One region of the Rhodoglobus sp. GW821-FHT12B09 genome, then DNA from elsewhere that is predicted to be linked to it. Evidence: predicted binding sites of a transcription regulator. Region 1 holds the regulator's gene; each other region holds the start of a gene.

Evidence for each region. Region 1 encodes HrcA, which represses chaperone genes, less so after heat shock. Its sites were predicted from a motif close to TTNGCACTCGNNNNNNNCGAGTGCNAA; they were not measured.
Region 2: a site for HrcA is predicted at 1,106-1,132, ahead of AC1RTC_RS07185 (Hsp20/alpha crystallin family protein). Genes of this name have one in related genera too.
Region 3: a site for HrcA is predicted at 932-958, ahead of groL (chaperonin GroEL). Genes of this name have one in related genera too.

The regions. Positions count from the first base shown of each region.
Region 1 is NZ_JBXATB010000001.1:449,231-451,487, reverse strand. Features, by position in the region: gene dnaJ (molecular chaperone DnaJ) at 1-762, opposite strand, end outside; gene hrcA (heat-inducible transcriptional repressor HrcA) at 785-1,807, opposite strand; gene AC1RTC_RS02250 (magnetosome magnetite crystal formation protein family) at 1,918-2,257, shown strand, end outside.
Region 2 is NZ_JBXATB010000003.1:22,123-24,379, reverse strand. Features, by position in the region: tRNA gene AC1RTC_RS07195 (tRNA-Tyr) at 112-193, shown strand; gene AC1RTC_RS07190 (hypothetical protein) at 491-640, opposite strand; gene AC1RTC_RS07185 (Hsp20/alpha crystallin family protein) at 637-1,059, opposite strand; gene AC1RTC_RS07180 (hypothetical protein) at 1,219-1,833, shown strand; gene AC1RTC_RS07175 (TetR/AcrR family transcriptional regulator) at 1,855-2,257, opposite strand, start outside.
Region 3 is NZ_JBXATB010000006.1:145,761-148,017, forward strand. Features, by position in the region: gene groL (chaperonin GroEL) at 1-889, opposite strand, end outside; gene AC1RTC_RS12855 (cold-shock protein) at 1,070-1,273, opposite strand; gene AC1RTC_RS12860 (LytR C-terminal domain-containing protein) at 1,422-2,000, opposite strand; gene AC1RTC_RS12865 (DUF3263 domain-containing protein) at 2,004-2,257, opposite strand, start outside.

The sequences.
Region 1 (2,257 bases):
GTCGCCGTTGCGGCTGAACGTCTCGTGGTGGCGCACCTTCATCTCGAGGAACAGGTCGCCGTTGGGGCCGCCGGCGGGGCCGACCTCGCCCTGGCCCGGCATCTGCAGGCGCAGGCCGGTCTCGACGCCCGCGGGGATGTCGACCGGGATGCTCCGGGTCGCCCGCACGCGGCCCTGCCCGGCGCACGTGACGCACGGGTTCTGGATGATCGTGCCGTACCCGCGGCAGGTACCGCACGGGTTCGACGTCATGACGTTGCCGAGCAGGCTGCGCATGGTGCGCTGGATCTGGCCGGTGCCCTGGCAGATGTCGCACATGACGGGCGAGGTGCCGGGCACGCAGCACGAGCCCTGGCAGGTCTCGCACAGCACCGCGGTGTTGACCTCGAGGTCGCGCTTGGTGCCGAAGATGACCTCGTCGAGGTCGAGCTCGACGCGCACCAGGGCGTCCTGCCCGCGCTCCCGGCGCGACCTCGGCCCGGACTGCCGCCCGCCGCCGCCGAAGAACGTCTCGAAGATGTCGCCGAAGCCGAAGTTCGCGCCGCCGCCGAACCCGGGCTGCGGGCCCAGGTCGTACTGCTGCCGCTGCTGCGGGTCGCTCAGCACGTCGTACGCGTGCGTGACGGCCTTGAACCGCTCGGACGCGTCCGCACTCGGGTTCACATCCGGGTGGAGCTCGCGAGCGAGTCTGCGGTACGCCTTCTTGATCTCGTCGGGTGTGGCGCTCCGGTCGATGCCGAGCGCCTCGTAGTGATCTGCCACTTCTTTACGTATTCCTCAGTGCTTATTCTTCGCCGAGCAGTCGCGAGAGGTAGCGCGCTACCGCCCGCACCGCGGCCATGTTGTTCGAATAGTCCATGCGCGTAGGGCCCAACACCCCGAGTCGCGCCACGCTTCCCCCCGACGACGAATAGCCGCTCGAGACGACAGACGTCTCACCGAGGCCGAACGTCGCGTTCTCCCTGCCGATGCGCGCCGAGACGCCGCCGAGGTCGATCTCCATCTCGCCGAACAGGCGCAGGAGGGTCACCTGCTCCTCAATCGCCTCGAGCACCGGGAAGATACTGCCGGTGAAGTCCTCCTCCGTGCGCGCGAGGTTCGCGGTGCCCGCGAGCAGCAGCTTGTCCTGCCGGTTCGCGAGAACCTGCTCCGAGAGGGATGCCACGACCTGCGCGACCACCGGTCGCCGCTCGGCCGCGAACTCGTCGGTGAGGGTGCCGAGCCTCGCCGCGGCATCGGAGAGGCCGAGCCCGCCGAGCGCGGAGTTGAGCCTCGTCCGCAGCTCGCCCGCGAGCTGGTCGTCGATCGGGCTCGCCAGGTCGAACTGGCGCTGCTCTACGCGGCCGGAGTCGGTGATCAGCACGGTCATGAGCCGGGTCGGTGCGAGTGTGACCAGCTCGATGTGCCGCACGCGCGACGTGGCCAGCGAGGGGTACTGCACGACCGCGACCTGGTGGGTCAGCTGGGAGAGGAGCCGGACGGTGCGGGCGAGCACGTCGTCGAGGTCCGCCGAGTGGCCGAGGAACGACTCGATGGCCTGGCGCTGCGCCGAGCTGAGGGGGCGCAGGTCGGCGAGCTGGTCGACGAAGACGCGGTAGCCCTTGTCGGTCGGAACGCGGCCGGAGGAGGTGTGCGGGGCGGTGATGAGCTCCTCGTCCTCGAGGAGCGCCATGTCATTGCGGATCGTGGCCGCCGAGACGCCGAAGGAGTGCCGGTCGACTATCGACTTGGAGCCGACGGGCTCTCGGGAGGCCACATAGTCCTGCACGATCACCCGGAGCACTTCGAGACCGCGTTCTGACACCATGCCGACACCCGCCTCCCGTGGATTAGCACTCATTCACACTGACTGCCAATTGTACCGTGACACGCCCCGCCGCGCCCTCCAGCGGGTCGCGCGCCGGTACGGTGTGCGCTATGGCCCTCGCCCACCCCGCGCTCCAGGCGACTCCGTCGGCCGCGCGCGAGTCGCGCATCCTCGGCACCGTGGCCCACGCGGCCGGTGTCTTCGGCGCCGCACCGGCGGCGGCGATGTACGTCTTGCTCCGTGACAACGACGAGCGCACCGCGGAGCAGGCGCGACTCGCCCTCAACTGGCAGCTCACGCTGGGCGTGCTTCTCGTCGGCGCGGTGATCGCCGACTTCGTGCTCTCCACGCTCGCTTTCAGCGCGGGGGCGTACTGGGCCGTGAGCCTGCTCGCGTGGCTCCTCCCGGTGCCGTGGGCGGTCGGAGCCGTGGTGGCCGTGTGGGCGGGCA
Region 2 (2,257 bases), on a different contig from region 1:
CCTCGACTGCCCGATTCTATCCGCGGCCGACTGGTCACCATCGCGGCTCCGAACCTTGTATCCTTGTTCAGCGCGTTCGGTCAGGTGAATACATGTGGTCGGAAGCGCCCCGGCAAGTTACCCAAGCGGCCAAAGGGATCTGACTGTAAATCAGACGTTTTCAACTTCGGGGGTTCGAATCCCTCACTTGCCACGGAAACTAGAAGTGCCCTCCCGTCTTTCTTGGGAGGGCACTTCTTGTTTCCGTGGGTAGTGGAGGACGAGAAGCCTCTCGTGGGCCCCCGCTGAGCAGTCCAGAAGATCGCGCCCTGCCCAACACTGCTCAGGTCCGCGAGACTGCGCGGTTTTCTGGCGGCTCAGTAGGGGAGTCGAATCCCTCACTTGCCCCGGACGAAAGCCCCGGAGTCTCCATGACTCCGGGGCTCTCTCGCTCTCGTGGGCCTGAATCACCCGTGTTCGCCGATACGTACCCGCGGCGATCAGATGGACCTCAGGCTGCGCGCAGCGGCGGGCCGCCGAGGAACTGCGAGCCGGGCCGTCGTACATTCGTGGAGTCCGTTCCCCGCCGGAGGTTCAGCGCCGGCGTGAGACGCGCCTTGACGTTGGGCAGCGGGAGCGCGTACTTGGGGCGTCGCGTCATGCGGACACCTCCTTGGCGCGCGCCTGCGAGACGACCGCGATCTTCCTGGGCTTGGCCCGCTCGGCCACCGGAACGATGACCGACAGGACTCCGTGCTCGTAGTTCGCGGCGATCCGCTCGACGTCGACACCGTCGCCGAGCGTGAACTGGCGCATGTAGCTGCCGTAAGGGCGCTCGTGCGCGAGCCACTTGACCTCCTCGCTTGCCGGCGCGTGCCGCTCAGCGCGAATCGTCAGCAGCTGGCCGTCGACATCAAGGTCGACGCTCTCCGGATCAATGCCGGGCAGGTCGGCGCTGAGGATGTACTGGTCGCCATCTCGGAACAGATCCACCGGCATGACCCGAGGAGCTCGAGCGGTATCGAATGCGCCGGATGCGAGGCGGTCGAATTGAGCGAGGACATCAAACGGACTGGACATTGTCTTTCTCCTTTCGAATCACGTGGAGGATTTCCACGACAACGTTTTAGCACTCTCCGCCTTCGAGTGCCAACAGGTTTTCAGCGAACTCGAAGCTCGACCCCGCCTACTCGTGAACGTGTCGGCTGGACTAGAACCCACGCGACATAGGCTCGAACCATGCGAGCTATCCTCGTCGCGGCCCTGGTCGTCCTCGCGCTCGCGGGCTGCACAGCGCCGCCGCTGAACACCCCGCCGAAGGGCCTCACGCAGGCGGAGGCCGAGCAGCGGGTCGCGGACGGCCTGAAGCTGTGGTGGACCCTTACCGCTCCGCGGGACGCGCCGATGCCGACGGCGGAGCCCATCGAGTACGTCGACCCCGCCGACGGCGTCGACAAGTCGCTCGTGTGCTTCACCGAGAAGACCGGCGTGCGGTCCGCGACGTACAACTCCAGGAATGGCTCCTGGGACGGTCCCGACGGAGACCGCCTGACGGACGGCCAGAATCGCGCCCTCTTCATCTGCAACCTCCAGTACCCGTACGACCTCTCCGACCCCGCCGCCGCCGGCATGTACTCCGCGGACGAGCGAGCCTGGGCCTGGAACTACCAGCACACCCGGCTGGTTCCGTGCCTGCAGCTGATGGGCTACCCGGTCGAGAACCGCGATGACGGCTACATCCCGAGCACGCCCTGGTGGAGTCCGTACGACGAGCTGACGCCCACGCCGTCGGCGGAGGAGTGGGAGCTCATCGACGCGCGGTGCCCGCCGTCGCCGTACGGGCCGACGCGGTAGGAGGAGCAGCCGCGATTCGACTCAGCCCGCGGTGACCCGCACGCCCGCCGCCGGCAGGATCACGTTGTCGATGTTCGAGATCAGGTACTCACGGTCGACCGGGATGCGCAGCATCAGCACGCGGTAGGCGACCATGGCCGGCCCGATCATGCACAGGAGGTCGATGGGGCTGTCGGCCGGGATCTCCCCGCGGTCGACGGCGCGCTGGAAGAGGATGCGGTTGGCCGCGGCGCGGGGCTCGACGAGGGCCTCGCGCGCGGCATCCGCCATCTCGGGGCTCCGGGAGATCATGGAGACGATGCCCGCCATGACCTTGAGCTTCTGCTCGCCGTCGCGGATGCTCGGCGGCTTGATCATCGCCACGAGGTCGCCCCGCAGCGTGCCGGTGTCGGGTAGGGAGTCGAGGTCGATCGCGCTCGCCTTC
Region 3 (2,257 bases), on a different contig from region 1:
GGCCGCCCGTGAGGATCGCGATGTCCTGCAGCTGCGCCTTGCGGCGGTCGCCGAAGCCGGGAGCCTTGACGGCGACCGACTTGAAGATGCCGCGGATCTTGTTCACGACGAGAGTCGCGAGCGCCTCGCCGTCGACGTCCTCGGCGATGATGAGCAGCTGCTTGCCGCTCTGGATCACCTTGTCGACGATGGGCAGCAGGTCCTTGATGTTCGAGATCTTGCTGTTCGCGATGAGGATGTACGGGTCTTCGAAGACCGCCTCCTGGCGCTCCTGGTCCGTGACGAAGTACGCGGAGAGGAAGCCCTTGTCGAAGCGCATGCCCTCGGTGAGCTCGAGCTCGGTGCCGAAGGTGTTCGACTCCTCGACGGTGACGACGCCCTCCTTGCCGACCTTGTCGATCGCCTCGGCGATCAGTGCGCCGATCTCGGGGTCACCGGCGGAGATGGAGGCGGTGGCCGCGATCTCCTCCTTGGTCTCGATCTCCTTGGCGCTCGCGATGAGGGCCTCGATGACGGCCGCGGTGGCCTTCTCGATGCCCTTCTTGAGGCTGATGGGGTCCGCACCGGCGGCGACGTTGCGCAGGCCCTCGCGCACGAGCGCCTGGGCGAGCACGACCGACGTCGTGGTTCCGTCACCGGCGACGTCATCGGTCTTCTTGGCGACCTCCTTGACGAGCTCGGCACCGATCTTCTCGTACGGGTCGTCGAGCTCGATCTCCTTGGCGATCGACACACCGTCGTTCGTGATGGTGGGCGCGCCCCACTTCTTCTCGAGCACGACGTTGCGGCCGCGCGGGCCGAGGGTCACCTTGACCGCGTCGGCCAGGATGTTCAGGCCGCGCTCGAGGCCGCGACGGGCCTCTTCGTTGAAAGCAATGATCTTTGCCATGTGTGTTTCTCGTCCCTCCCGGACGTCGTACAGACGAATTCTTTAGCACTCGAAACGTGCGAGTGCCAAGGGCTAAATTAGCACTCGCCAAGGGTGAGTGCAAGAAAGGTGCGGAGTGCGGAAACAGCGGATGCCGCCCACCTGCGTGAGCGGCATCCGTGTGCTGAAACTGGTGAAGACCTAGGCCAGGTGAACCGCCTCGGCCTGGGGGCCCTTGGCCCCCGTGCCGACCTCGAATACAACCTGCTGGCCCTCTTCGAGAACCTTGTACCCACTCATGTCGATCGCCGAGTAGTGGACGAAGACGTCCTGCCCTCCGCCGTCGACGGTGATGAAACCGTAGCCCTTCTCAGCGTTGAACCACTTCACGGTTCCGTTCGCCATGTGTTACTCCCTGCTGTGCTCCTGGCGGCGCCGGACGGGCGGGCCAATGCCAGATAGTAACGGGGAGAAAACACCCTGTAGAAGGGGTCAGAGGCTGATTAAACACGCGTGTAACACAATCGGAACCGCCCGCGCTATTTGGGGCGCTCTACGGTGCCGTAGCGGCCCCGGGGTAGTCGAGGCCGATGACGACCGTGAGGACCGATCCGGGGAAGGTGTCGGGGCTGACCAGTCGGATCTGGCCCTTGCCGAGGGACACGACGACGCCCCGCGCGACATCCTCATTGACGGGGTCGCTGTAGTAGACGGTGGTCGTCTCGACGTCCTTCTGGCCGGCGTTAGTGCGGGCCGTGATCGTCCAGCCGACGGCGGCGAGCGCATCGCCCACAGTGTTCTCCAGACCCGCGGTCGGGGTTCCGTTGAGAACTGTGATGTTGATCTTGCGCGCCGGGTCGATCGTCGTCGGGTCGAGAACCGGGTCGGCCGTCGGAGTGGAGGTGGGGCTCGGCGTCGGGGTGGGCGCAGGCTCGAAGATGGGCAGGCCGACGTCCACGCCGACGACGTTGCTGAGCCCCCACAGGCCGCCGAAGATCAGCACACCGGTCGCGAGCAGCGCCCACGCGAATCCGATCCAGCCGCCGCCCTTCTTCTTGGGACCGCGGTGGGCGCCGATGCGCTTGAGGTCCTCAGGAAGCTGGTCGAACCGGTCTTTGGGATATGCGGCCATGGCTCAGTCGTTCGATTCGTCGTGGGGGTCCGTGCCACCGTGGTCGTGGGTCGTGAATGTCCGCGCGGCCCTGGCACTCGTGCGCGCATCGCGTGCGCGCTGCAGGCGCCGAACCAGCATGGGATCGTGCCGCACGGCTTCGGGCGTATCGATCAGGGCATTCAGCAGTTGATAATAGCGGGCCGCCGGGAGAGAAAACTGGGAGCGGATCGCCTCTTCCTTCGCGCCCGCGTGGCGCCACCACTCGCGCTCGAAGT